3 regions of the Nocardia sp. NPDC051570 genome follow, and region 2 is predicted to be linked to each of the others. Evidence: riboswitches for the same ligand, from Rfam matches in the RefSeq annotation. Region 2 holds a riboswitch; each other region holds the start of a gene.
What was found. Region 2 has a riboswitch for magnesium ahead of ACIA76_RS41165 (stealth family protein). Riboswitches for the same ligand answer to the same signal wherever they lie in the genome.
Positions count from the first base shown of each region.

Region 1: another riboswitch for magnesium. It lies ahead of phoU (phosphate signaling complex protein PhoU); the one in region 2 lies ahead of ACIA76_RS41165 (stealth family protein).
Region 3: another riboswitch for magnesium. It lies ahead of ACIA76_RS27030 (hypothetical protein); the one in region 2 lies ahead of ACIA76_RS41165 (stealth family protein).

Region 1 is NZ_JBITDI010000016.1:163,656-173,366, forward strand. It holds gene ACIA76_RS33030 (NAD(P)/FAD-dependent oxidoreductase) at 247-1,413, shown strand; gene ACIA76_RS33035 (RNA polymerase sigma-70 factor) at 1,458-2,387, shown strand; gene ACIA76_RS33040 (hypothetical protein) at 2,611-2,826, shown strand; M-box (ykoK) riboswitch at 2,976-3,147, shown strand; gene phoU (phosphate signaling complex protein PhoU) at 3,428-4,153, shown strand; gene ACIA76_RS33050 (hypothetical protein) at 4,107-4,937, opposite strand; gene ACIA76_RS33055 (alpha/beta fold hydrolase) at 4,918-5,676, opposite strand; gene ACIA76_RS33060 (phosphotransferase) at 5,883-6,782, shown strand; gene ACIA76_RS33065 (hypothetical protein) at 6,908-7,189, shown strand; gene ACIA76_RS33070 (LLM class flavin-dependent oxidoreductase) at 7,194-8,147, shown strand; gene ACIA76_RS33075 (hypothetical protein) at 8,158-8,601, opposite strand; gene ACIA76_RS33080 (alpha/beta hydrolase) at 8,678-9,711, opposite strand, start outside.
Region 2 is NZ_JBITDI010000031.1:5,139-14,849, reverse strand. It holds gene ACIA76_RS41190 (asparagine synthetase B family protein) at 1-909, shown strand, start outside; gene ACIA76_RS41185 (TetR/AcrR family transcriptional regulator) at 1,332-2,060, opposite strand; gene ACIA76_RS41180 (cytochrome P450) at 2,025-3,308, shown strand; gene ACIA76_RS41175 (ferredoxin) at 3,341-3,526, shown strand; gene ACIA76_RS41170 (antibiotic biosynthesis monooxygenase family protein) at 4,282-4,539, shown strand; gene ACIA76_RS41165 (stealth family protein) at 4,788-6,158, opposite strand; M-box (ykoK) riboswitch at 6,234-6,412, opposite strand; gene ACIA76_RS41160 (DUF1501 domain-containing protein) at 6,505-7,686, opposite strand; gene ACIA76_RS41155 (DUF1800 family protein) at 7,700-9,004, opposite strand; gene ACIA76_RS41150 (hypothetical protein) at 9,246-9,593, opposite strand.
Region 3 is NZ_JBITDI010000011.1:185,639-195,349, reverse strand. It holds gene ACIA76_RS27075 (hypothetical protein) at 131-496, opposite strand; gene ACIA76_RS27070 (hypothetical protein) at 608-1,252, shown strand; gene ACIA76_RS27065 (LLM class flavin-dependent oxidoreductase) at 1,346-2,347, opposite strand; gene ACIA76_RS27060 (DUF427 domain-containing protein) at 2,400-2,783, opposite strand; gene ACIA76_RS27055 (SDR family NAD(P)-dependent oxidoreductase) at 3,008-3,727, shown strand; gene ACIA76_RS27050 (TetR/AcrR family transcriptional regulator) at 3,855-4,448, shown strand; gene ACIA76_RS27045 (DUF3558 domain-containing protein) at 4,531-5,025, opposite strand; gene ACIA76_RS27040 (hypothetical protein) at 5,080-5,226, opposite strand; gene ACIA76_RS27035 (NRAMP family divalent metal transporter) at 5,242-6,996, opposite strand; gene ACIA76_RS27030 (hypothetical protein) at 7,131-7,856, opposite strand; M-box (ykoK) riboswitch at 8,227-8,398, opposite strand; gene ACIA76_RS27025 (hypothetical protein) at 8,586-8,870, shown strand; gene ACIA76_RS27020 (DUF6194 family protein) at 8,934-9,404, shown strand; gene add (adenosine deaminase) at 9,538-9,711, shown strand, end outside.

The sequences.
Region 1 (9,711 bases), on a different contig from region 2:
AAACAGTTTGGTTAGGCTAAGTTTTGCTGAGCATAGCACCAGGCCCCTATAAGGCCAGGTGATTCCATATGGAAATCACGGGCGGCCAATGGGTCGGCGACGCGGCGCACGGCAGGGTCACGGACCTGATGCGGGCCCCGGATGTCCTGGGCCGCAGAGCATTTCCGGTGGCCTACATCACATACCTGTCACAGGGATCAACGGCGCGGTGTCTTGTGGTCGAACACTTCGAACGAGGGAGACACCATGACCGAGAACATCGATGTTGTCGTCATCGGCGGCGGGTACGCGGGTGTGATGGCGGCCAATCGCCTGACCCAGCGTGCGGATGTGACAGTGACCCTGATCAATCCGCGCCCGGCCTTCGTCGAGCGGGTCCGCCTGCACCAGCTGGTGGGTGGATCGCATACCGCGCTCGTCGACCTGCGCGAGGTTCTGGCCGAGCGCGTCCGGCTGGTGGTCGACAGCGTGACTCGGATCGATACGGCCGAGCGCGGCGTGCGGTTGGCGGGCGGCGGCCGGGTCGGCTACGACTATCTGATCTACGCCGCGGGCAGTGGCAGTGCCGAGCCCGGCGTTCCCGGAGCGGCCGAATTCGCCTATCCGATAGCGACTTTCGAGGAGGCGCAACGACTGCGCCCGGTCATCGAGGCCGCACCCGCGACGGCCGCGGTGACGGTGGTGGGAGCCGGTTCCACCGGCATCGAGGTCGCCGCCGAGTTGGCGGAACAGGGGCGCCGGGTGACATTGGCGTGCGGTGGGACGCTCGGCCCGTATCTGCATCCGCGGGTTCGGCGTGCGGTGGCCGGGCGGCTGGCCGGTCTCGGGGTGAACGTGCTCGGCGAGGCCGAGGTGGCGGAGGTGACCCGAGATGCCGTGCAGCTCAGCGGCGGTCGCACGCTGGCGAGCGCGGTGACCGTCTGGACCGCCGGATTCGGTGTGCCGGACCTGGCCGCGTGCAGTGGGTTGAGCACCGACGCGATGGGTCGCCTGCTCACCGACGAGACGCTGACCAGTGTGGACGATTCGCGCATCGTCGCGGCCGGGGATTCGGCGGCGCCCTCGGGCCGCCCGTTGCGCATGAGCTGCCAGATCGCGAGTCCGCTGGGCGCGCACGCCGCCGATACGGTGCTGGCCCGGATCGCGGGCGCTCGGCCCGCGGCCATCAACCTCGGATACTTCGGCCAGTGCATCGCCCTGGGCCGTCGCGCCGCCGCCCTGCAGATCTCCGCCGGCGACGATACGGCGACCAGATTCCACATCGGCGGCCGTCCGGGCGCGTGGATCAAGGAACGCGCCTGCCGGCGCGTGATCGAGGAATTGGTCGGCGAGGCAGGCAAACCCGGCTCGTTCAGCTGGGGACGCACCGACGGTAAGCGCGGCGAACGAGCGGCCCTGATCACACAGCGGTGAGGGACCATCAGAATCGAACGGTGACCGACACAGGAGACCTCGCCATGGATGGGCCGCATGCCCAGCGTCGCCGCGAGCCGAGCGACCACACCACCGATCCGGCGACCGAAAGCTTTCTCGCACACCGGGATTTGTTGTTCACCGTCGCCTACGAGATGCTCGGCTCGGCGGCCGATGCCGAGGACGTCCTGCAGGAAACCTGGCTGCGGTGGATCACGGTCGACGCGGATCAGGTGCGCGACAACCGCGCCTACCTGGTCCGGATCGCGACGCGGCAGGCGCTCAACCGGCTCCGAACACTCAAGCGCCGCAAGGAATCCTATATCGGCCCCTGGCTGCCCGAACCGCTGCTGACCACACCGGACGTGGCCGAGGATGTCGAACTGGCCGAGAGTATGTCGATGGCGCTGCTGCTCGTCCTCGAAACCCTCTCGCCCACCGAACGCGCCGTCTTCGTGCTCCGCGAAGCCTTCGACGTCGACTACGACGAGATCGCCGCCGCCGTCGGCAAAACCCCTGCGGCCGTTCGCCAGATCGCCCACCGCGCCCGCCGCCACGTCGACGCCCGCCGCCCCCGCACCGCGGTCACCGCCGGCGAAACCCGCGCGGCGCTGGAGTCTTTCCAGCGCGCACTGGACACCAGAGACCTCCAGGGCCTGCTCGACGTACTCGCCCCCCATGTGGTCGCCGTCAGCGACGGCGGCGGCGTCAAACAGGCCGCACTCCGCCCGATCATCGGCGCCGAGAAGGTACTCCGCTTCCTCCTGGGAGGCCTGGCCAAGACCGAGGCCACCCTCACCGTCGGCCCCACCGTGGTCAACGGCAACCCGGCACTGATCCTCCGCCTCGACGGCGAATTGGACGGCGTCCTGGCGGCCCGCGTAGAGGACACCCGCATCACCGGCCTCTACTTCGTTCGCAACCCACACAAGCTGACGCGCATCGAATCCGAAACCCCACTCACGTTGCAATGACGACGACCGCGATGAAAGCCGCAGTGGGACACTCCGATTCATCGGACTTCAGGAGTCGGTAGCGACGGCACCCACCGTCACGGCCGAGCCGGTTCGCGGCTCCGGTTCAGGTGGGGCACAGGGTCCGGCGGCACACTCGACGTCGTGCTGATTCGTCAGCCGCATCGCAACGTTACGCCTTCAACACCGCGGGTGTGACGGTCGCGCTGTCGTATATCCCGCAATGGTATTGGGACAGATCGGATCGGCGGATCTGTCGCAGGTGCCCGGACTGATCTCGTCCGCCTATCCGGACGGCACCGGGTACGCATCCCAGATCTACGAGAACGCCGGCGGCGACTCCGGCACCGGCTGGACGTCCTACGGCGGCGCGACTCCGGTGATATGGCAGTTCACCGATTCCGCCAACTGGGCCAGAACGCGCAGGGTCAGGACCTGACTCCGGTCGACGCCCTCGCCGCGGTGAAACAGGACCTGGAGAACGGCACGCAGTGACCCCGTCCCGGTCACCTATTGCCTCGTGCCCAAGATGCCCGGGAACGGCCGGGTGATTGACAGATGTGGTGACGCGGGCGGAGGATGGCCGAGTCAGCACCTCGCTAGGCGAGGCTCCTGTGCGAATACAGGCCACTGATCCGACGACGTCGAGAGACGCCCAGGATCAGGACAGATCGCCCCGGATTAAGGCGCGATCCCAAGTGGCTTCCCGGATAACGGGATACGTCGTGCAGTGCCGAAGCTCTGACGAGAGGGGTGCGTACCCGGCCGCTCGGCCCGGGCATTCCCCCCGGTAGTTCTGACGTCACGGCGTACGTCTCGGCGGCAAGGAGGTGAGGAGCGACAGATGACATCCGGAGAGAGTCCGTATCCGAGTCCGGTTCGGCAACCTGATTCGTTCCCGGCTTGCTGCACCGTAAACGCCTGACACACTGCGGAATACCTGCCACTATCGCGCGTGCTCAGGCGTGCTCGGAATGCGCTGCGGCCGACGCCACCAGGCGTCGGCCGCGAACAACGAGACGTGACAGGAGCGCGGGCATATGCGCGAGGCATTCCATGAACAGATGACCGACCTGGCCCGAACATTGGACGAGGCAGCCGAACAGGTCTGTACCGCCATGGACCAGGCAACCCGGGCTCTACTCACCGCCGACCCGGCCGCCGCCCAGGCGGTAGTCGACCGATATCACCACATCACCGCGCTGACCCGGGCAGCCGAAGAAAAGTCGTTCCGCCTCCTCGTATTACAAGCGCCGGTGGCCGGTGATCTGCGCTCCATCGTCAGCGAGATCCAGATCGTCGACGACCTGCGCCGGATGGGGGCACTGGCCCGGCACGTCGCGGACATCGGCCGACGCAGACAGCCCAATCATTTTCTGCCGCAACATATCGCCGGTTACCTCGGCGAAATAGGCCGCGCTGCCGTCGCTCTCGGTGCGTCGGCCGCGAAGGCACTGCGGACACGCGACCCCCAGCATGTCACGCAGCTCAGCGCGCGAGCCCAGGCCATCGATCTGCTGCACCATCGCCTGACCGACACCGTCATGAACCCCCACCGGCGTCACGGAATCCAGACCGCGGTGGATGTCACGCTGGTGAGCGGAGACTACGAACGTTTCGCCGCCCACGCCGCGGCCATCGGACAACGGGTGCTGTTCCTCGTCACCGGCGCCGCGGCCCCGGACCCGCAGCCCGAACCCACCTATGAGTGGGCACTGCTCAGTAGATCCGCAGCCCCCGCCGGCGAACGATGGCCGCGGCGATAACGGTGCCGAGGATCCAGACCACCAGGCCGACAACGGCATTGAACACGAAACGGATGTCTCGATCCATATGCGGCAGCAACCGGAGCAGCGGGTCGTGCTGGGTGCCGTCGATGGGCGCGACCAGGTAGTACAACCCGTACGGCAGCACGAGATGCCCGATCCACACGACGGTCGTCCACCGGCGGCGCTCCCGCCACCGCTGCACCAGCGTCCTGGTATGAACCGCCAACAGGACCGAGATGACATTGCCGACACCCAGCCAGCACAGCAGCGGCAACGCCACGGTGAACAACGTGCCCACGAACGGCTTCGGCGGCAACGAATGCGCCAGCACGGCCGTGAGCGCCAATGTCGGCAGACCGACGATGATCAGGAGAGCAAGGTTCTTCGTCAGCAGGATGCCGCGAACGGACATGCCCTCGGCCATGCTCGCCCGAACCCGGTGGATATCCAGGCCCAGCACATTGGTGGTCGTGACATCGGCCAGGATGAAGGTCGCGAAGTAGGTGCCGACCAGCACCACCCAGCCGAACTGACGGTGCGGGTGAGCCAGCGGCGACACCAGCAGATACACCAGTGAGAGAACAAGATTCGCGCCGACCCCCTCGAGCCAGTGCCGCGGCGGGGCGAACGACCAGCGCACCTCGTCGATCACTCTGCGCGCCGGGCTGTGATCGGGTGACATCGGCGCGGGCGGCACGGCCGGGACATAGTCGCGACGCAGATACGCGTCGAAACTCCGGCGCGTTCTCGCGCGCAGCTGCTCAGTCCAACGTGTGGGCAAATTCCCCTAACTTCGCTGCGATGACGCTCGGGGCCTTGCGGGGCAGATGATGTCCGCCCGCACCGACCAATTCGAGGCGGGAACGAGGAAACCGATCGTGTAGCGCGTGCGCGGTCGAGACCGGAACGACCTTATCCGCCGGATCGGCCAGGATCAACGTCGGTATCGAATGTCCTTCCAGACGAGCGATCCAATGATCCATTCCCCGAAGCAACTCGCGCTGCTCGGTCAGGAAACTACGCCACACCTGACCGTGATCGTGGCGAATCGAGGCCAGGGCCCGCAGCGACGGCGAGGCCGACGACCGGCCGCGAACCACCCCGCCCCCGCATTGGCGGGCCATCCACGGCAATACCGTCCAGGCCGTCATCGACAGCATCGGTCCGGCCACCGGGGCGGCCAGAAGTTCATCCCACCTCGTCACGCATCCGGGCCCGACGCTGGCGATCAGCACCAGACCACGCACCCGCTCGGGCGCCATCGCCGCCGCCGCGAGGGCGACCCCGCCACCGTAGGAATGCCCGACCAGGACGGCGTCTCGAATACCCGCGCGATCGAATCGCTCGAGCAGCCAGTCGGCATTGTCCGCCAGCGTCGAGGCCCCCGACCGGTTGACCCCGTACCCCGGCCGATCCCAGGCCAAGGCATGAACCGACGCCGGAAGTCGCGCCACGACATCGTCCCAGTCCGAGCGATCCCCTGGCTGCCCGTGCAGCAGGATCACCGAGGGAGTGTTCATAGCGTCGAGAGTAGAGGGCAACACTTGCACCGGACTGCCCGCCCGCTGTGAGGTTGCTGTTCTCCCCGGCAGTCCTCAGCGCTCATAGCCCATTCGCCTGATGCGGATGATCTACAGCGAAGATCGCGGGTGGCGAAGCTACCGTTGACGTCCGTGGAACTCGTTGCGGTCCGGCTCGATTCGTCGATCCGGGGAGGGGAGCGCAGATGCCGGAGGTCGGGGAGCGGCGGGTGGGCGAGGTGCTGGTGCTGCTGGCGCGGGAGCGTGGCCTGCGGCTGGATCTGGTTCGGCCGTTCGAGCGCGGTGACGAGGGTGCGTTCGAGGTCGAGGATGCGGACGGACGCAGGCTCGTTCTCAAATGGCGGCCTTGGCGTCAGGAGGCCGCCGATGCGGCGGCGATGACGACGGACCGGATGGCGCGGATGCGGCGCCGCGGCTGTCCCATTCCGGCCGAAATCGCCTCGGGCAGAGTCGATGACATCCGCTTCGAGCTGCAGGAACTGGTCGAGGGCCGGGCCGTCGACGAGATCACCGAGGATCTGCTGGAGCAGCTGATCGGCGTGGTGGACAGGCAACGAGGAGCAGGCGCGCACGCGAGTGCGGACTGGTGGGAGTTCTTATGCGACGGCCTGTTTCGGGACCGCACCCCGCTGTGCCGCCCATCGGTGCTCGACGGCTGCACCGGCCCGGTCGAGCGGCTGCTCCGACGACTGCGCCGGGCCGCCCGCGACGCCCGGCCCACGCATCCGGCCCCGAATGATGTGGTGCACTTCGATTTCGGGCCGGCCAACGTCCTGGCCGAGCACGGTCGACTCACCGCCGTCCTGGACTGGCAGTCCTGCCGAGACGGCGACGCCGGCTACGACCTGATCACCACCGACTGGGATCTGGCGGCATGGCCCAAGGCCACACCCCGGATACGCGAGCGGCTGTCCCGAGAGATCACACGAACCACCGACCCCGCCGCGATCACCCTGTACGCGGCGCACGCCGTACTACGCAACCTCACCTGGTCCTACCGCACCCAATGGGAGGACCATATCGTGCATATCGGACACACCTTCTTGGACCGCTGGGCGGCCGCCGCCTTCGGTCACTCGGGATGACGAGCCCGCGACCCTAGCGGCCCCAGCACTCGAATCGGGGTCGGGCGCTGGGGTTCTCAGCGGTGTATACAGGAACTCAGATGTATTGCAACACAATGCCTCTCAAGATCGGAAGGGTGGATCCAGTGTCGACAGGACAGGACGACTCCGGTGGGGTGTTCGCGACCGAGTTCATTCACAGCAGGCGCGGGCAGGACATCCTCGCGGGCGATATGGTTGCGTGGATCGATGAGCACGCCGGGCTGACGATCGATCAACTCGGCGGTCCCGGCGCCCGCGACCTCGCCAACGAGGGACTGCCGTTCCCCGGCTGGGAGCAGTTGGGCGGGCGATCACTGGTCGACGCCGTGGCGGCCATCGGGGCCCATCTCGGCATTGCCGGATTCCGGGATCCCCAGGCACCATAGCGGGATGGTTTCCACCGTTCCCGTCGGCGTCGTGATCTTCCCGCCTCCGGTTCACGCTGTCCTGGACGCGATTACGCGGGCCGAACAGGCCGGTATCGGCATGGCCTGGGTGCCTTCGTATCCGGTGGGGCCGGACGGGCTGAGCATCGTCACCGCGGCGGCGGCGCGCACGAGCAGAATCGGTTTGGCCAGCGGTATCACGATCACCTATCCGAGCCATCCCCTGGCGCGGGCGAACGAGGCACTGGTCGCCGCCGAACTCGCGCCGGGACGATTCCGCCTGGGCGTGGGGGCCAGCCACAAGGCTCCCATCGAGGGGAACTACGGCCTGCCGTTCGGCAAGCCGCTGGCCCATCTGCGCGAATACATCGCGGTGCTGCGCGGGATGCTCTGGGACGGACGGGTCGACCTGGATGGCGAATACTACCGGGTGCATGCCGCCCTGCCACCGGAGGTCACGCCGCCGCGGCCGCCGATCGTGCTGGGCGCGATGCGAAAGAACATGCTGCGCTTGGCGGGTGAGGTCTCCGACGGCGCGCTGCTCACCTCCTCGGGGCCGTCCTATATCCGCTCGATCGCCCGCCCGGCGCTGGCGGAGGGAGCACGTCTGGCGCAGCGCCCCCGGCCACCGCTGATCGCCGCCGTGACTGTCCTGCTCACCGACGATTTCGCCGCCGTGCGGCGGATCGCGCAGACCGTCTTCGCCCACCAGTCCGCCTTTCCCACCTACGGAAAGTTGTTCCGCGAGGCGGGTTTTCCCCCCACCGCGGAGGGCGAGTTGAGCGATGAGCTCATTCACGAGATCTACGTCTACGGCGATGAGGACACGATCCACCGGCGTCTGCTCGCCCTGCACGAGGCGGGCGCCGACGAGATCGCGGTCAACATCCGGCCGCTGGCCGACCCCGTTCGGGAGGAAGCCGCCGTTCTGGAGATCCTCGCGCGGCTGTCGGCATAGCCTGCGCGAGTCAGCCTTTCGCGATCAGCACGGCCAGCGCCAAGGACGCGGTGCCGACGGCGAGGCAACCGTGGACGAGGACGACTCGGATAGGCAGGTTCGGCTCGCGCGGCGCCCGATGAGCCGCGCCCGGACCCTCACCGGATTCGACGAGCGATCGGTAGGTGGGTATCCAGCGGATGAACATCGTGACACCGAGAACCGCGGTCGCGCCGAGCATTACGAAGGCGGCGACAGCGATGCCGTAGTTGCCGAGCACCACGAAGGTCGTCCACGTGGCGGCGGCCACGAGCGCGAGGCCGACATGCCCGAAGACCAGCGCGGGCGGCAATCGACGATGTCGACCGTGCCGCACCCGTGCGCGGCGGACCTCACCTCGCGTGAGCCATGCGCCGAGAATCACTGCGCCGGAGATCGCGGTGCAGCCGAGCATCGCCAACGCTGCGTACCTCACAACCTCCGACGATAGGTGATGCCTCTGCGCGGTACTCCGGAATCCAGCAAACCCTCAGTGCGGCACCGATTCCGGTTCAGTCGGGCAGGACCGTCCCGGCCGGGGGAACCGTGCCGTCGAGCAGGTAGCGGGTGATCGCGTCACGGGTGTGTCCCGGCTGGAAGAACGAGGTGTGGCCGTCGCCGTCGCGGGTGAGCAGGACCGCGTTGGGGACCTGGCTGGCGAACAGGTGCGCCCATCCGTAGGAGGTCGACGGGTCGTGGATCGCGTTGACCAGTAACGGCACGATCGTCGGCTTGGCGATGGCGGTGGACGGTGGATCGCTGAAAGTTGCCGGCCAGCCCTGACATTGAGCGATATAGCTGAAGCTCTGGTTCGCTCCGAGGGTATTCGGTGCGATGGTGGCGGCCAGGATCTGCTGGGACTCGAAGGCCGGATAGCCCTCGAAGTCCGCGCGGTATTCCGCACAGCCCACGGTCAATCCGCCGCCCTCGGTGTCGGAGGCGGTCTGCGGCGACAGGCCGCTGGCATCGCCCCGCCGGGCCTGATCGAGGGCGCCGGCCAACTGCGGCCAACCGCCGAGGCCGATCCCCGGGATCGGCGATTTGAACAACAGGCCGTTCTGGATGTTCTGCAGCAGATCGCCCGCGCGGACGACGGGCGCGCATTTACCGGAGTCGGCGCAGCCGGGCGCGGGCAATGGTGTCTGCCGGGCCCGGGCCGTCAGATCCCGGACGACGGCGGTGGCATCGCTTGTGCCCAGCGCGCATTCGGTCGCGATGTGGCACCAGGCGGCGAAGCGGTTGAGACTGTCTTCGAACGCGGCGGATTCGTAGACGTTCATCGCGCTCGCCGGCAGCGAATGCACCAGCGCGCCGTCGAGCGCCAGGACGCGGCTGTTGGAGGGATACAGGCGCGCGTATTCGAATCCGATCTCGGTGCCGTAGGACAGTCCGAGGTAGTTCAGCGGCGCGCCGCCGAGACGCTGACGCACCACCTCGAGATCCCGGGCGACGTTGACGGTATCCATATGGTCGAGCAGCGCACCGGACAGCCGCCGACAGCTCTGTCCGAACTCCCGGCTTGCCGCGACCATGGCATCGAACGCCG
Region 2 (9,711 bases):
GGCGGGATCGACTCCAGCATCATCACGGCCTTGTCCGCCAAGCGTCGCCCCGATCTGATCGCCTTCACCGTCGGCATGGAGGGCTCGCCCGACGTCGCGGCCGCGCGGCGGGTCGCCGAGCACCTCGGCATCGAGCACGTGGTGTGCTCCTTCGACATGAACCAGGCCAAGGCGCTGCTGTCGGAGGCCATCCATCAGACCGAGTCCTACAACCAGGTACTGGTTTTCGAGGGCTTGATGAGCATGCTGCTGGCCCGGGAGGTCCGGGCCCACGGGGTGAAGGTCGTGCTCTGCGGCGAGGGAGCCGACGAGATCTTCGCCGGCTACGGCCACTTCCGGACCCAATCGCGCCACCTGATCCCGGCCCTGCTGCGCGAATCGATCGCGAACATCGGCGACAACGAATGCCGCCGAATCGACCGCGCCACCATGGCCCACTCCCTCGAGGCCCGCGTCCCCTTCCTCGATCCGGCGGTCGTCGAATACGGCCTCAACCTCCCAACCGAGGCGATGCTGCGGCCCACCGACGACCGTGTGGTGGAGAAATGGGTGCTGCGCAAGGCAGCCGAGGACCTGCTCCCGGCCGAGATCGTCTGGCGCATCAAACTCGCCTTCGACCAGGGCAGCGGCATCCTCGGCCTACTCGGCGCGGTCGACGACGAGATCACCGACGCCGAACTCACCGATGCCCAGCGCCGATACCCCATGGCCGGAATCACCAGCAAGATCAGCCTGTTCCTGTTCCGAATCTGGCGAGAGCAGTTCGGCGAACTCGGCGGCGACAACATGTTCCGCCTCTTCGGCTACTACCCCACCCTCCAGGCGGTGATCGACGCCCGCTCCCGTGACAACTGGGGCACCGGCGAACCGGCCGCCGACCTCCTGCTCCTGGACGCTCAGCGGGGGTGAGCGTTGCGGGTGGCCGACAGCAGACTGAAATCCATTGGCAGCGAATGAGTTTCACCCAGCTCGAGCCCGGCAGCGGCGAGCAGCGCGCGGTAATGCTCGCGGCTGCGTTTCTACCTCTTCTTCGATTACCTGACAGGTCGAAGGGCCGAATCGGAACGTAACGGCGTTTCCGTCCACGGTGGAACTGACGTCGACGGCTGCGCCGGCGGCATCGACGGCGAACGGCACACCGACTGCTGCTGCGGTCTTTCCATCCGGTGCGATGAGATTCACCAAGAATGAGACGTGAAGTACCCGCTGATACCGAGCCACCGACCGATCATCTTGATCTTGAAGTCGGCTTGGCAACTCCTCCTGTCCGGGGCACCGTTGGACATCCGGATCGGGATGGGTGCGCCGCTGCGGCGGTCGCGTTCGGTTTTCTAGTCCGAGGTTGTCGATGCCTCAATTCGACCGGGGCTGTTGACGTCTGGGCGCAGGACGAGCGGCAGGTACACCTCATCGACGATGTCGATGACGACTTCATCGTCGACCGGCGCGCCGAACAGTAGGAAGTGGTTGCGCAACAGGTCGGGTGCGACCGCCGCGCGGCGAGAGTTCAGGATGGGGCGGTCGACCTCGCCGCGTTCGGCGGCCCGCTCCAGGATGGTGTGGATCGGGCCCGATCCGACCTTGTGCACCCGTTCCCGGATGAGGCGGCCGAGTTCGGGATCGCGCGTCATCTCGGCGAGCAGGCCGCGCAGGATGCTGCCGAAGGGCGTAGCCATTTTCGCGGACATCTGGCGCAGCAGAGCGATGACGTCGGTGCGGAGTGCCCCGGTGTCAGGGATATCGACATCGGAGATGCTGCCGATCTTGCACGCGTCCACCACCAGTTCGGCGCGGCCGGCCCAACGGCGATAGAGGACGGTCTTGCTGGTGCGGGCGCGGATGGCGACCCGTTCCATGGTCAGCCCGGGGTAGCCGACGTCGGCTAGTTCGTCCAGCGCCGCCTGCAGGATGGCGCGCTCCAGTTCCTCGCCGCGCCTGCGCGAGCCTTTGCGGTTGTCGACCGTTGTGCCGACGGATTGCCGGGCGTTCACTGGCGGCTTGGCTCCTGAAAAACGTTGCGGCGCATGGGAAGACACTTTAATCTGAAAATAGAGTACCAAGAGTATCTTATGATCTTAAGGGGACCGATGACCGACATTGTTACGACGCCCCGATCCACCAACGCTCCCACCTTTCCGAGCGACCGCACCTGCCCCTACCAGTTACCCGAGCAGTATTCCCGGCTTCGAGACGGGGAAGCTTCGCTGCGGCAGGTGACCCTCTTCGACGGCCGCCCGGCCTGGGTGGTCACCAAGCATGAGACCGCCCGCGCACTGCTCTCCGACCCTCGCCTCTCGTCGGATCGGACCCACGCCTACTTCCCGGCCACCTCGCCACGCTTCCGCGGTTTCCAGGACCGCCGACAGGCGTTCATCAGCCTCGACCCGCCCGAACACGGCGTCAAGCGGCGGATGCTGATCAGTGAGTTCACCGTGAAGCGAGTCAAGGGCATGCGGGCCGACATCGAGCGGATCGTGCACGGCTTCATCGACGACATGCTCGCCGCAGGCCCACCGGCCGACCTGGTCAGCCGGTTCGCGCTGCCGGTGCCGTCCATGGTGATCTGCCGGCTGCTCGGTGTGCCGTACGGGGACCACGAACTCTTCCAGGACGCGAGCCGGCGGCTGGTGCAGTCGACGACCGCGGCTGCCGCGGTCGCCGCACGCGACGAACTCGCGGCCTACCTGGACGGGCTGATCACCAGAGCACAGGCCGAGCCCGGCCCCGGCCTGCTGTCCGGCCTGGTCGCCGATCAACTGGCACATGGCGAGATCGATCGCGAGGAACTGGTTTCGACCGCGATACTGCTGCTCGTCGCGGGCCACGAGACAACGGCATCGATGACCTCGCTGTCGGTGATCACCCTTCTGGAGCATCCGGATCAGCACGCCGCGCTGCGCGCCGACCCCGGCCTCATCCCGGGCGCGGTCGAGGAACTGCTGCGCTACCTCGCCATCGCCGACATCGCGGGCGCCCGATTCGCGAAGGCCGATATCGAGATCGACGGGCAATTGATCAAGGCGGGCGAGGGCGTGATCGTTTCCAATTCCATTGCCAATCGCGACAGTTCGGTGTTCGCCGAACCGGACACCTTCGACGTGCACCGTTCGGCCCGCCACCATATCGCGTTCGGTTACGGCGTCCACCAGTGCCTCGGCCAGAACCTGGCCCGCCTCGAGCTCGAGATCATCCTCGCGGCATTGTTCGAGCGCATTCCGGCACTGCGGCTGGCCGTTCCTGTGGAGCAACTGACCCTGCGGCCCGGCACGACAATCCAAGGCGTCAACGAACTTCCGGTCACCTGGTGACCATTCCCGCGCCAAGCGCGAAAGGAGTCCACATGCGGGTAACCGCCGACCGAACTGTATGCATCGGTGCCGGGCTGTGTGCACTGACCGCTCCCGGCGTCTTCGATCAGGATGACGACGGCCTCGTGAAGGTGCTCGACCCAGACGCCGCCGACGAACCCGCTGCCCACGAGGCGATCGATATCTGCCCGTCCGGGGCCATAGCGTTCACGGAGTAGCAATGGTGAAGCGGCGCATGGCCCTTTCCGTCGCAGGCGGTTTCCTGAGTTCAATGGATCTCGCCGTTCGGGGACATTGCGCTGATACCAGTACTTCGACAGATACGAGTGCCGATAAGGCCGGCCATAGCGTCTGTCGCGGGACGACCATCGCGACCGCGGTGGGCACCGCAGAGGGTATGGCCGGACCCTGAATGAAGACAGCATCGGGCCCAGACGCCCCGAGCGCCCCCGCGGAGAGCGGTCGAACACACTCAACTCGGTAACAGCGGACGTTCGGCTGACCTTGCGCTACAGCAGGTTCGGACCGAGCGCTCAGCGGCCGTTGCGAATGTTCCGCGAGATCGACCAGCGGCCAACGACTACGGCTCAGTCGAACGACCGGAACGCAGGCAATACCGGACGTTCTCCGATCGCTCCGATGATCCTCCGCCGCCGGTGCGCCAGGTTCGAACAGGGAGTGCCGCAGTGAGTTCCACCTCGATGAGTCGACCTGCGAATCCAAGCTGCATGACGCCGCGAAATCGGCCACCGATCGTGCCGACGCCATCGACGCCCGAAACCTGAGCTGCGCGAAGGCGCCCGTTCAAGAGGACTTCGGGTCCGCCGCAACAGTATTCGGTGAATGGGTTCGCTGTGCCCGCCGGATGCGAGTCCGGCTAGGAGCGTGGGTCGGTAAATGGGGTTGTGGGTTCAGGTGGGTGTGCGAGATCGTTTTGAGGTGATACCCCCGTCGTTGCCTGTTGGAGGACCTTGTGGCCGATCTTGTGCCCGCATCGCTGCCCGCCCCGCCCTATTACGCGGTGGTGTTCACTTCCGTGCGGACCGCTGGTGACGAGGGGTATGGGGACAGGGCCGAGCGGATGCTGAAACTGGCTGCCGACCAGCCGGGTTTCCTCGGCGTCGATTCGGCTCGCGGCGCGGACGGTCTGGGGATCACGGTGTCGTACTGGAGCGACGAGGAGTCGATCGCGGCCTGGCGGGGTCATCGCTTGCCGCCGCCGCGGTGTTGAACGCGACAAACACGCGACCTCTTCACGCCTCAGTCAGCAGAGTCCCACGCGAAGGGCCGCCTCAAAGGCCCAAGCAGCCGAAACTTCCTCGCGCGTGTGTGTGGAGCGTCAACACCCGGTTGAAGCTGCCTCGTTGAGCCTTGGGCTCCTCACTTGCTGAGGATGGTCACCTGCCTGCATTGGCCGGAGTACAGAGTTCCGGACTGGATGCGGCACAGCGCAATCCGGTCCGGAACTCGCTGTGCCTGCTATGCGGCGGCGGTGTCGGATTCTACCTCCCGGCTGCGTGCCGGGGCAGCGGCTCGCTCCCACGGCGCGGGCCGCGGGAAGTAGTTCTCCAGGAAGCACTGCACCCGCGCCACGCGGTGGGATTCCTCGATCTCGGGGAAGCTGCTGTCGTTGAGGCAGAAGAAGTCGACGTCGCGGCGCACCGGCAGCACATCGAGCTGATCGAGCCCGTCGTGGGTCGTGGTGTCCACGTAGTGGACCCGGGCGGTTTCGTGCCGTACCGCCCTGCCGGTCAGCAAGGCGAAGTAGTGGTAGAGCGAGTTGGTCACCGAGATATCGGTGCTGGAGCGGAACGGGCTGGCCTGGGTCCTGGCGAAATCATCGGCGAACTCCCGCTCCATCTCCAGCAGCACACTGCGCCGCAGCGGTGTCGGCGCATGCGCGAGGTGCCGGGTGATCACCTGCCCGAACCGATCCTGCAGCAGTTTCCGGTTCACCCGCGCCCCGTTCTCGAACCCGCTGCGCTGCTTGGTATTCGGGCCGGTGCCGATCCGGAGTTCGGAATCGGCGAACCTGCTGATACCACCGCAGGTGAAGAACATCTCCGGAGCGACAGGACGACCCAAGAACATATCGTCGTTGGCGTAGATGAAATGCTCGCTCAACCCCGGGATGTGCTGCAGCTGCGATTCGACGGCGTGGGAGTTGAATGTCGGCAGGCAGGTCGGGTCCAAAAAGTGCTCCGCCGCACGAACAATCGTCACCTTCGGGTCTTCGGCGAGCCAGCCTGGTGGGGTGGAGTCGGTGGCGATGAAGATCCGTCGCACCCACGGCGCGTACTCCCGCACCGACCGCAGCGCGAACCGTAGTTCATCGATCTGCCGGGTCCGGGCCGGGGCTGTGTCGCCCTCGCCGAGGGTGACGCCGACCGCCGCTTCGGCGCGTCGCCTGGCCACTGCCGGATCGTTGCCGTCGACCCAGGAGAACACGATATCGATGGGGAATCCGATATCGCCCGCATGCGGTTCGAACATTCCCTCCAGGGAGATCCATTCGCAGCCGTATCGCTGGACTGCGATCAGCTCGAGATCATCAGCGGGAAAGCTGTTGCGGGTCAATGCGTTCGGGCGCGGGCAGCGCACCTCGTCGGGGCCGAAGTCCCAGAATTCGACGTCGATGCTGCCCGGGCCCTCGTCGGCGCGCAACAGCGGGGCGACGAGTCCGCGGAACTCTTCGCGCAGTGCCAGCGCAGGCGTGCCTGCGGCGGTCCTGATCAGCAGGAATCGGATATTGTTCGCCAGCAGAATGCCGCGGGTGAGCAGCAGGTTGTCCAGCGCCGACCGCTCGGCACCGGCTCCGGCCATCGGAACACATGTCATCAGGTTCTTCATTCGTCACACCTACCTACGGGCTCAACAGGATTCAGTGAACGCACGAAGGAGTTTGCACGAACGGAAATACGTCGCACGCGACCCCACACGTTGAGCTTCGGCACTACACGACGTATCCCTGCCGGATATCCGGCGGGAAGCCACCTGGGATCAACCCTTAAGCCGGGAAGATCTGTCCTGATCTTGGGCGTCTCTCGACGTCGTGAGATCAGTGGCCTTTGTTCGAACAGGAGCCTCACCTAACGAGGTGCACTGCCACTATAGCCGCATACGCACCACCGTGGCTCCCGGCAACGCGCGCAGGCCGTGCCGACGGCGCCCACCCCTTCTACTGGGCTCTCGACGGTCAGGCGATCACGCCGAGGTCGCGGCGACCTGGACCCACCACCGCGTCCGGATCGGTGGCGACCACCCGGTGCAGCAGTTCGTGGTAGATGTCGCGGAAGTCGACCGTGGACTTCAGATCGCCGTCGTCCAGATCGGTGAGGCTGGGTTCGTCCCCGTAGAAACCGCCTTCGACCGGCGCCCCGGCGACGAAGACCGGACCCGCGGTGCCGTGGTCGGTGCCCTGGGAGGCGTTGGCGTGCACGCGGCGGCCGAACTCGCTGTAGGCCAGCAGGACCACCGGGTGCCCGGCCATGTCCCGTAGGAAGCCCGACACGGCCTCGTCGAAGCGGCCGAGCAGTTGCTCCTGGGTGTGGCGTTCATCGGCATGGGTGTCGAAGCCGCCCAAGCTCACCGAATAGACCCGCGTCGGCACTGCGGCCTTGATGCACCGCCCGACCAGGTCGAGTTGGGCCGACAGCGGATTGCCGCCCGGTGTGGCCTTCGTTCCCTTCAGCACTGAAAAGGTCTGCTCGACAGTCTGTTCCGCCTGGTAGCCGGTGCACACACAGCCCTGTGCGGCGCTGTCGGCCGGATCGGTGGCAGCCAGCCCCGAGAGCGCCGCGGACATCTCCGGCGGCAGCGGCGCCGAGGCAGGATCCAGCGCCGCCGCAGTGTGTTTCACACCGAGCGCCAACTGCGGCAGCACCGATCCGATACTCACCGCACGGACCGGATCGTCGCCGGTGACGTCGAGCCAGCGCCCGATCCAGCCGGTCGGCACCGGCTCGTCCGGCGACGCGGTCTGCCAGATGTCCATGGAACGAAAGTGGCTGTGGTCAGGCTTCGGATAGCCCACGCCGCGCACGATGGCCAGGCGCCGCTGCTGCCACAGCTGAGCAAGGCCCTTCATTGCTGGGTTCAGGCCGAGTCGATCGTCGAGATGCAGCACTTCCTCGGCGCGATAGGCCAATTCGGGGCGAGCGTCGTGATAGGCGTTGTCGGCGTAGGGAATCACAGTGTTGATGCCGTCGTTGCCGCCGTAGAGCGTGAGCACCACCAGCACGCCCGACCCCGGTGGCAGGGGTGTGGTTTCGGCGCGGCGGTGCAGCTCGTCCCAGGTGATGGCGGACGCGCCGAGCACGCCCAGCGCGCCGAGCACGCTGGAGCCGACGAGGAACTGTCTGCGAGTGAATTCCGGCATGGCAGAGGCGCTTTCAGCTGGTGAGGTATTCGGGAGTATTCACAGCGAGGGTGATCAGCCGGGCCGGGTCCGCGACGGCGGCGAGCAGCTTCGCGCTGCGATCCGACCAGCCGCCCACGCCGAGCAGATGTGCCGCGGCGTCGAGCCGGTCCGGCCGCGCCGCCTGCGCGATCGGCGACAGGTCGGCCGTCTTCATCATCTCGGCCGCGGCGGTCAGCCGGGAGTGCGCGGCCGCGCTGGACATCCATCCCTGCCCGCGCGGCCACCCGCCGACGTCGGGCGGATAGAACGGCAGCTGTCCCAGCCCGCGCAGCACCCCGGCCACTCGCCGGACTTGGGCATCGTCGTCGAGCGGGATCCGCAGCGCCCGCACCATACCGATCAACCATTCGACCGGTCCGTGCACGACAGTGTTTCGGGCGGAGCGGAATTCCGCATCCGTGAGGATCGCGGTCACCAGCGCGGATAGGTCGCGGCCGGGCCCGTACGCGGCGGTCAGACGATCCAGCACGGGCGGTGTGGGCGGATTGTCGGAGGCCAGTTGCTGCCAGGTCCGCGTGGCGACATATCGAGCCGATTCCGGGCGGGCCAGTACGATCTCGCAGAACTCTCGCGCGCCCAGCGGACCCGTCACGCCCAGAACGGTTTTCACGCCGTCGTCGTGCCGCTTGGCATCGAGTACCGCACCGCTGGAGCCGATCACCCACCCGGTCAACGCCCGCGCGCCCTCGCGCACATCGGTTTCGGTGTAACCGTTGCCGTGGCCGAGGGCGAACAGCTCCATGAATTCGCGGGACAGGTTCTCGTTGGGCGCCTTGGCGGTGTTCGCGATGCCGTCGAGCCAGCGCAGCATGGCGGGGTCGGTGAGCATCGCAGAGGCCAGCGTGCCGAAATCGCCGGTGCCCAGGCCGCGCAGCGTCGTGTTTTGGGCGGCCATCTCGGCGGCATTGCGCACCTTGGTGGCGGAGGTGGCGAAGTGGTTGTGCCACACCAGGGTCAGCTTCTCGCGCACCGGGACCCGCACGGCGGCCATGCGGCGCAGCCACCACGCGGTCAGGGCATCGAGCTGGGCGGTCAGCTCAGCCTGATAGCGATGCCGGACATCGGCGGTCGCCCCCTTGCCGGGCGGGGTCGGCAGGCTGAAGCTCGGCAGCGGCGTGGCGCGGGCACCGGGATCGGCCTCCGGATCGGTGGCCAAAGCCGTGCGCAGATAGGCGATGGGGTCGGATACGGCATCGATCTCGGCCCCGGTCGCGCCGAATCCGATTCGGCGCAGCACCCGGGCGGTGCCCATCCACTGCAGTGATTGCGTCCCCATATAGCCGAGTATCAGCCGCTCGCGGGCCGCCTCGAGCGGCTGACAACCGACCTTCAGCAGATCTTCAGCCCACCCCGGAGAATGTCCGAGTATGCGGCGGCCGGAACGCATCCGGCCAAAAGAACGCCGAGGGGAGTTGTCTCTTGGTCCGTTCGTAGTCGGCGGCGTCGGTCAGTGCGTCGATCTTGGGGTTTCCGGCGCGGCGCATGCCGCGGCCGACCTGCTCGAACCCGTTATCTGGTCAGCGGGAACGAAATTCGGGATGCTCGCTCGACGCGGCCATCTGATCGTCGGCGCAATCCCGTGGCTGATCAAAGCAATCCGACTTGGCCGGGGGCTGATTGAGTGACGGCCAGCCACGCCGATGACGTGCCCGTCGAAACGGCTGGTGACGCGGCGGGTGGTGGCCGTCCCCGCGGCGGGTGGCCAGCAGCAGTCCGATCAGCAACGCAGCCAGGCCCAGCAGCAGGATTCCCGACCCGATCCACACCTCGGTCCGGGAGTAGACGGGAACATGCTCGGGCGACATCGCGGCGATGGTCAACCCCCTACCGGGTCCACCCGCGAGCCACCATCCGATATTCGCCACGATCGACTCGCCCCTTCCAGGGTCCCCACGGCGCCGTAAACGAAAAGCGTTTACCCCCAGGGGATCCTACGGCCGAGTTGGGTCGCTCGGACCGCCGACGAACAGTCGGGCACAGCCG
Region 3 (9,711 bases), on a different contig from region 2:
CGCCGCTGATGATCGGCGATATCGGCCGCGCGCGCTAACCGGAACTTCTCGGAGTTGCCCCGATCTGCCTCCTGGACAGCGGCTTCGATGGCGCGAATGCGGTGATCGGGGCCGGACCGGCCGCGGGCCCTCAGTGTCCGGCGGTCAGGAGTTCGCGGGCATGCGGGCGGCGCAACTTGCCGGATGCGGTCTTGGGCAGGGCATCGGGTGCCAGAATGGCCACCGTCCGGGGTGGCACGCCGATGGCCTTGAAGATCTCGGTGCTGATGTCCCGGCGCAGCCGGCTGACGCGGGCTTCGTCGTCGTGATGAATGGATTTGGCGAGTACGGCGAATCCTTCCGTGGGGCTTCCGGCATCCACCGAGACCGCGACGGCGTTATCGGTGCGGACCCCGTCCACGCGGTCGGTGGCGCGTTCGATATCGGTCGGATACAGGTTGCGCCCGGAGATGATGATGACGTCCTTTCGACGTCCGCAGATGCGCCTCTCTGACAAGAAGGCTCGACGGCCTGGGGCTGATCGACTCTGCCGACCTTGGCGTTCACCATGCGGATCGAGCGGGCGAACATGTTGGACATATAGCCGCGATGGTCACAGCATTGTCGTATGAACGTCCACTCGGATTCCGTACCAGCAAGGAATGAGACGCGCCGAGTCCGAATACTGTGCCTGCACGGCTACCGCGGCAGCAGCGCGATACTGCGGCGGCAAATCGTGCCGCTGGCCACCGCGCTCGGCCCCGATACCGAACTGGTCTTCGTCGACGCGCCCTCGCTGGCGCGCGGTGATTTCGGGTGGTGGCACAACGGTTTTCGAGGCTGGGAACACACCCGTGACTGGGCCGTGCACCTGCTGCGGTCCGGTCCGCGCTTCGACGGCGTGTTCGGCTTCAGCCAGGGTGCCGCGCTGACCGGTCTGCTGGCCGGAGTCCGCGAGGTCACCGACCCGCCGCTGCCCTTCGACTTCGCGATCATGGTCAGCGGATTCACCAGCACGATGCCGCAGCACGCGGACCTGTTCCATCGCCCGCTGGCCATCCCGTCGGTGCACGTGATGGGTCGTGCGGACGGGATTGTGCCACTGCGTGATTCGACACTGTTAGCTCAGCGCTTCATCGACCCGGTGGTGCTCGAGCACGGCGGCGGCCACGTGATCCCCGCCGACCGCGCCGTCACCGGCGCGATCGCCCGCTTCCTCACCCAATTCCCGGGTACCCCCGTCCACGCCGACGAACACCGGAACCTGCGATGACAGAACCCGTGCCGACTCCGGTCGGGACAGCCGGTCTCACTGGTACCGGTCCTCCACCGCGGACCTCCTCGGATACGCATAACCGACCGGCTGTCAGGGTCGGTCGTGGGTGATGGTGCGCGCGGCGGTGATGAATGCCTCGAGTTCGTGGGTGATGTCGGGACCGGTTGGCTGGTAGACGATTTCGGTGATGCCCTGTGCGGCGTATTCGGTGAGGCGTTCGGCCAGATGTGCGGCCGATCCGGTGACGGTGGTTGTCGGGATCGCCGCCCAGCCGCTGGCGGCCCACGCGGCCCGATCGGCGGCGTTGAGGGTGACGAGGTGCTGGTCATGGACGGCGAGGTGTCGTTCTCGTTCGGGTGTCCGGTTGATCACGTCCAGCCATTCCCGGCCGCCGGGCAGCGCGGTCACGTCGCCGCCGAATTCGTATGTGGCGTGGTAGGCCAGCGCGTTGCCCGGGCCTGCGGCGGCGCGGACTCGTGGTGAGTCCAGGGCCTCGCCGTCGGACAGGACGGTGCCGTGGATGCCGAGTGCGGCCCAGGTGAACTCCGAGGCGAACGCGGTCTCGCCGTTGACGGTGAACAGCCCGTCGGCCGAATCCTTGGCTACCGCAAGCCCTTTGGGACCCAGTGCCGAGATCAGCACCGGCACGTCGATGGGACGGGCCGCGGCGTGTCCGGCCGGGTGCATCATGCGCATGCGGCCGCCGTCCCAGTCGACCGTCTCGCCGCGAAGCAAACCACGGAACACTCGAACGTACTTCTCCAGGTAGGCCCACGTGCTGGGCTTGGCTCCCAGAGCCCGAGCGGCCGAGAATCCGGTGCCGAAAGCGACAGCCACCCGCCCCGGCGCCAGCGCCGCCAAAGCCGCGGCGCCCGAGACGTTCACCATCGGGTGCCGCAGGCCGGGCACGAGCACACCCGGTCCCAGACCGATGCGTTCGGTGCGTTGCGCGGCCAGGGCCAGCATCATCCACACGTCCGGGCCCTGCTGCGGTATGTCGAACAACCAGGCGCGGTCGTAGCCCAGCTGCTCGGCGATGGCGATATGCCGCGGCGAATCCAGCGATGTCGGGAACTGGCTCGAGATATTCATCGGTGCTCCTTGCCGGGAACGACGACGCAGGCCTGAGAAGGCCTGCTTCGCTTCACAACTGCCGGGTTCCGACTACGACTTCCACCCGGTCGGTGTAGAAGGCGACGTGGTCGGCGATGGCCGCGACGGAGTCGTACGGCTCGTGGTAGGTCCACACCGCGTCGGCCAGGCCGCCTCCGGGGAGGGTGATGGTGTAGTAGGAGGCGTCCCCCTTGTACGGGCAGTACGTCTGGGTCGCGCTGGCGGTGAGCAGTGCCGGGTCGACGTCGTCGAGCGGGATGTACTGGACCGGTGGGTAATTCGCCTCCCGCAGGGTCAGGGCCCTGGCGGTGTCGGCGAGAACGTGCGCGCCGACGCGCGCTACGACGCGCTGACCGGTCTTCTCGATAGTGATCGGGTGGTCGGGTCCGGGGATCTTGGGTTCCCGTGCAGTCATGACCTTCTCCGTTTCCAGTGCGATAGCGTGATCGGCGATACCGATTAGACCAGTCTGTCTACTGAACCATATCAGCACAGTCGATGCTCAACGTGTGCCAAACATGGTACTGGTTCACGAACTTCCACTCTTGATTGACAGGACAGCCCTGAGCGGCTTTGCTGAAACCATCACTAGACAGACTGGTCTACTCAACGATTGATCTCAGAGGAAGAGGCGCGATCATGACCGAGGTACGCACAGCGTTGGTGACCGGCGCGACGTCGGGTATCGGCAGGGCCGCGGCGGTGAAGCTGGCCCGGGATGGATTCCATGTCCTGGTTCACGGCCGTGACGGCGAGCGCGGAGCCGCGGTGGCCGAGGAGATCGAGAGTGCGGGCGGCAGTGCCGAATTCGTCGCCGCCGACCTCACCGATATCCGCGCCGTCGAGCAGCTGGCCGCCCAGGCCGGGGCGGTCGATGTCCTGGTCAACAACGCCGGGTTCTCCTGGTTCGGCCCCACCGCCGACCTGGACTCCGGCACATATGACGCGATGTTCGACGCCAATGTGCGCAGCGCGTATTACCTGACCGCCGCTATCGCACCGAAGATGGCCGAGCGTGGCCGGGGTGTGGTGATCAATCTGGGCAGCATGGCCGGACAGATCGGCCTGGAAGCCGGCGCCGCCTACAGTGCCACCAAGGCCGCACTGGCCTCGTTCACCCGTTCCTGGGCCGCCGAATACAGCCCGCGAGGTGTGCGTGTGAACACCGTCGCTCCCGGACCGGTCTACACCGCCGGCTCACCGCGGGAAAACCTCACGGCCCTGGGCAAAACCACGTTGCTGTCCCGCACAGCGGAGGCGGAGGAAATCGGGGACGTCATCGCGTTCCTGGCCTCACCGGCCGCCGGATACATCACCGGCGCTGTCATCCCCGTCGACGGCGGACGCACAGCCATCTGACCTGAACGACACCCCGACATTGACTGGGAAGACCGGTCTGTCTAGTGTTGTCGGACCGGGTAGAACCCGAATAGGCCGCCCGGTAGCACAGTGGACTGTACCGCCAGTCTGACAGGAGGTGTGACCATTGCCCGGTAAGGTCGACACCGCGAAGGGATCCGCGCGCGAACGTCTGCTGGCCGCCGCCGATGAGCTGTTCTACAGCGAGGGAGTGCAGAGCGTCGGCATCGACCGCATCGTGCGCCAGGCCGGCGTCGCCAAGGCCTCCCTCTACAACCTGTTCGGCAGCAAGGACGAGCTGGTCCAGGCCTATCTGGACGCCCGCCACGCCAATACCCGGGAGCAAGTCGAGCGGACCCTGACCCGGTTCCGGACACCGCGGGAGCGACTGCTGGGCGTCTTCGACGCGCAAGGCCAGCTGTTCACCGAGCCCGACTTCAACGGCTGCGCGCATATGACGGCCAGCGCCGAGGCACAGCCCGGCAGCCCTGTCGAATGCGCCACCGACCGATACCGGCAGTGGGTGCGGACGCTGTTCACGGATCTGGCACGCGAGGCCGGCGTCGCCGACTACGAAGGCCTCGCACGGCAGCTGCACCTGTTATACGACGGCGCAGGAGCCTCCGCACGAATGGACCGGGACCCGTCCGCCGCGACCACCGCCCGAGCGGCGGCCGCGGCGCTGCTCGACGCGGCCCTCACGGACAGCAGCCGACACTGACGAGGCGGTTGTCGTCGGATGCGGCGGCTGCCGGTTCGGTCGCGGGCTGTCGGCGATATCCGATGACGACGCTTCGAGGGCGTCAGGTGCCGTCGATCGCCAGGGTGGCCTGCATCAGATTCATCGCCGCGGCGCACGGGTCCGGTTGGCCGGTGTGGTCACGGTTTTGCACCCACCAGGTGACGGTGCCGGAATCGGCGGCCGTGACCGCGCAGCTGCCGGGGTCGCGAGGGTCGCGGACGTATATGGCACCGAAGTGTTTGATGACGAGTTTCTCGATGCGGTAACCCTGTTGTTCATCGATCTGGCGATCGCGGCCGAGCGTGTCGTGTTCCAGCCATGCGTAGGTGAGATCGACCGGTCCGCCAGTGCTGAAGTCGGCTTCCCACGCGCAGATGGTCGGCCCACCCAATGGCCGGACCGCGGTCGCGTGCACGGTATCGACGATGGTCTGGTCCGGGAGCGGACCGCATCCGGCGAGAAAGTTCGGATCCTCGACCGATTGCTGTGCAGCGTCGTGATGATGGGTCGAGCAGGCCGTGAGCAGTACCGCCGCACAGACGGTGGCAATCCTCATGACCGGTCGGATGTCGCGCACAACCAGCATTGTGCGTGCTGATCCGTGCCGTGGCTAGAGGAGGTGGCGCGCGGCACCTGGAACCCGCTCGCGCCGCCACGACAGCAGGATCAGCCTCCGCTTCAGTTTCTTGTCGGCGGTGCGGCCGGTCATGGCATTACCCGGTTGCGGCAGCGTGCGCTGGATGATTTGCTGCCGCAACCGGTTTCGTCTGCGCTAACCGCTGATCTGCTGGACGACCTTCACGCCGATCAGGATGACGGCGATGAGCAGGTAGCCGCGCAGGGCGATCATGCCCGCGGTCCGCAGCGGTGAGAACGCCGGACGCGCCAGGGTGTGCAGGGCCGGGGTGCGCCAGCTGTCACGGTCGGCGTCCAGGACCTGTTTGCGGTCGGCACGCGACAGCGGCGTCGCATCCAGCTCCTCGATCTGATCCGGGTCGAGGCCACCGAGCTCCGCGGCGGTCTGCTCGGAGCGGGTGCGGTCGGCATGATGGCGCGCGTAGGCGATGGTCAGACCGCCGAGCAGACCGATCAGCGCACCGACGCCGAAACCGATCTCCAGGGTGGTGGTGGACAGGTCCGGGAAGAAGGTGGCGGCGGTCAGCGCGAGCGACAGCAGCACCAGCGACCAGACGATGACGCCCGCGACGATGTTCTGCCGGGTGCTGTTGACCCACGGGCCGAGCACGGCTTTGTCGTTACACAGCAGCACCAGAAATACCGTGGCCGACGGCAGCAGTACCCCGGCCAGCGCCTGCACGCCCTGGGTCAGCAGGCCGAGCACGTGGTCGGGGCTGAACGAGACCGCGGCGGCGATACCGAGCAACAGCGCGTAGCCGAGGTAGAACATCGGTGCTTCGGTGATCTTCCAATGCAGCGAGTGCCGCTTACCGAGGGTGTCACCGAGCGCGTAGGTGGTGGCCAAACCCACGGCGTTGGCTCCGACCAGAGAAGCGTCCAGCAGCAGAATCGCGAACAACGCACCCACGGTGTGTCCCAGATGATCGTGCAGCGCCCGGGCGACCGCGCCCGCATCGGTGAAGTGACCGACATCGGCAGGGGCCAGGCCGAACGCGGCCGCTGCCATGATCGCGATCGCACCCGCCATGACCACGACGATCCCGACCCACAGGTCGATCCGCTCGTAGCGGATCCAGCGCGGGGTGATGCGCTTGTCGACGATGTTGGACTGCTGGAAGAACAGCTGCCACGGCGCGACGGTCGTGCCGACGATCGCGACGATGAGCAGCAGCAGTGTGGAATTCAGGCCGCCCGGGAACGAGGGGACGATGCCCTTCACGGTGTCGGTGGCACTGGGGTGCACCAGGAACGCCAACGGGAACATCACGATGTTGATCGCGATGAGCCCGAACAGGAATCGCTCCCAGCGCCGGAACGAGCCACCCGCGACGACCGCGAACAGCAGCACCGCGGCCACCGGCACCGCGATGGCTTTGGGCATCCCGAAGTAGCCGAGAGCCAGTGCGACACCGATGAATTCGGTGACGATCGTCATGGCGTTCACGATGAACAGGTCACCGACGCTGAACGCGCCCCAGAACCTGCCGAACCGGGCGAAGATCAGCCGGGCGTGCCCGACACCGGCGACCGCGCCGAGACGCACCACCATTTCCTGGTTGACGTAGAGCACCGGGATGAGCAGCGCCAGCGTCCAGACCAGGGCCATGCCGTAGTTCTGCCCGGCTTGGGCGTAGGTGGCCACGCCGCCGGCGTCGTTGTCGCCGACCATGACGATCAGGCCGGGGCCGATGATGGCCAGCAGCATCTTGAAGCGCTGCCAGCGGCCGCGGCCCTCGAGGGTGTCGTGCTGGCCGATGGTGCCCAGCGCGCCGACGATGTCGCCGACGTGCGCGGAATCGAGGACAGCGGTGGTCGGTGCAGCGGTGGGGGTTGGTGACGGAGTCGTTGTGGTGGTGCGGCGGGTCGCGCCGGTGGAGAACAAGGCCATCGCCATTGCTCCCTTCCTGAAATATCTTGCGGTACTGCTGTGATGGGTTCGGCGATCGCCGAATGTCGACGTCGGGGGGTAAGTCGCAGACTGCGGTTGTGCCGGATCCGTTCCAGCACAACCGCAATGGGCGATCAGGCCGCTGGGGCAGCGGTACCGGAGCCGGCAGGCGCCGGGGTGGAGGGAGTGTTGAGGCGCTGGAAGAACTGGATCGCGCTGGCGATGCCGACCGGCACACCCAGCAGTACCGTGCCTGCGGCCGCGCCGAGCGCGATGCCCGCGGCCGCGCCCGCGATGCAGCCGCCGACCCAGCCCGGAACGAAGATCGGCGTCATCAGCGTCGCGGGCACGATCGCACCCAGTACGCAGCCACCGACCGCGCCGATGATGGTGCCGACCAGCGCACCCACCCCGGTGGCCAGGCCGAATTGGGTGCCCGCCGCGGCCAGGGCACTGTCGAAGTCGGCTTGGGCATCGACCGGGGTCACCATCTGCACCGGCTTCGCAGCGGCGGGATCGGTGCTCGGAGTCAGTGTCGCGGTGTTGCCGTCGATCGTGGCCGCGATCGGAAACCGTGATCCGTTGATGTCGTAGGCCAGCGGCAACCCGGCAACGACCGTGCCGGTGGCATCGAGCACTTGGAACTGGCCGTCGCGGGCGGCCAGCGAGCCCGCGTCGGTGGCGACGACCACGGAGTTGCCGTCGCGTTTGGCGGTCCAGTGGATACCGGGCGCGAGGTCGGTGTGTGTGATCGGCGCCGAAATCGGTTGCACCGGAGCCGCATCCGAGTCGGGCATGTTGAAGCTGAGTACGCCGAGCGCAACAGTGGCGGCGGTGGCGTACGCGGTGATCTTCCTCATCAGATAAAACCTTCGAACAATTCGAGATGAACATTCTTGGCCAGCATTCGACGAACGTGGCTTCTTGCGGGCATAAAGACCCATGCCCGAATGGCTATTCAACGATTACCGCACCGAATACCGGCCCGAAAATGCAGCACAAATCAACGGTCATGCGCAGACGCAGACCGCGACAATGGACGATATCTCAGGCTCGTGTGATGTGAATCCACTCACGCACGGGTGGGGAAGACCATGGGTGGGGAAGACACGGAACTCGGATACGGACTATCGCCTCGAGCCATGGTCGTTCCTCACCTCCTTGCGGCCGGGGCGCGCGGGGACGCCGTCGCGGAGCGCACGAAGAAGTGGCCGCAGCAGAATGCCACCGGCGCGACCTCTCTCGTCAGAGCTTCGGCACTGGACGACGTATCCCGTTGCCCGGGAAGCCACTTGGGATCGCGCCTTAATCCGGGGCGACCTGTCCTGATCTTGGGCGTCTCTGGACGTCGTCAGATCAGTGGCCTGTGTTCGTGCAGGAGCCTCGCCTAGCGAGGTGCTTTTTCCGTGTTACAGCCTGACACAATCCGACGATCGAAGTCAATTAAGGCAACGGACCACCTTTTCGAATTACTGCCAGTCAGAAGTTATTTCACCGAAGGCGCCGACGCTGCAGCGACCGCCCAGTCTTTCCGACTCATCAAATCCACCGCGCCGCCCGACTTCCACAAGGAATGCCCGAGACGATCTGTGCCGAAATCCGCACTACCACGAACGATTCGCCCCCACGCCGCGCCCTCCCGCGCCCACGCCCGCATCCTGCGCACCTCCTCGGCCACCGACCGCCGACGCGAAATCGTCACCGCCACCGAGATCCTCGACGCCGACTGCATCCGGCGGCGCACCTTCTACCTGAACCGGCCCGAGGGCGACCCGCACGGCTCGGTCTCGGCCATCGCGCAGGGCGTATTAGGCCAAGCGCGAGAGCAACAAGCGGCTGATCACCGTGAAGCGCGGAGGCCCCCGAGGCTATAGATCAACGATGCCCCTCTTGGTTCGCCGGTTCACGGCTGACGCATCGATGTGACGCTGGAACTCATGAGCATCGACGAGATCATCACGTTCATCGAATCCCTGGGCGCAGTGCTGACGCTTCGCCCCGGGCCCGGTGACGGGTCACCCGAGATCGCGTGGGAGGACACGTTCTTCTACTACGCCCCCGACGGCAGAGTCCCGGCCACGGGCCAGCCGTTCGCGACGATCGTGACCAAGGATCACCCCGACGACGACAGATCGGATCTGAACCGCCCCGGCGCCTTCCGTCTGAACATCGGCGTCGGCAAGGACGTGTTCGTCAGGTCGACAGGCCATGATCCTCGGGAAACCGCCACCCGTGGCGGTGACCCGAGCATCGCCGACACGGTGCTGGCACACCCCGTCTACGGCAATGCCGCATGGCTCGCGGTCGTGAACCCCGGCGCGCGAACCGAGGAGCCGATCCAGGAAATGCTCCGCACGGCCCACGACCACGCGCGGTCGCGCTACCAACGCCGTGCCGGATCGCAATAACGCGGCCCGCCAACTCGGATCCGCCAGCGGGTTCGCCTGCGTCGACACGCTGATCGCCGATCGGCTGCCGTGCGGGCATTCGAGCCAGCCATAACCTTCGGCGGCCAATGGATCTCACGCATAGTGTCTTGCCGTGAGAGATCTTCGCCTACTGCCCAAGGTTCATCTGCACACGCACCTGGAAAGCGCGATCCGTCCCGCGACGATCCGCGAGCTGGGGGGCGAGCCACCCGCTCGAGATCGGCCGTTCACCGGTTTCGGCAAATTCGCCGAGCAGCGGGCCACCGTGCGGGCGCTTCTCCGCGAC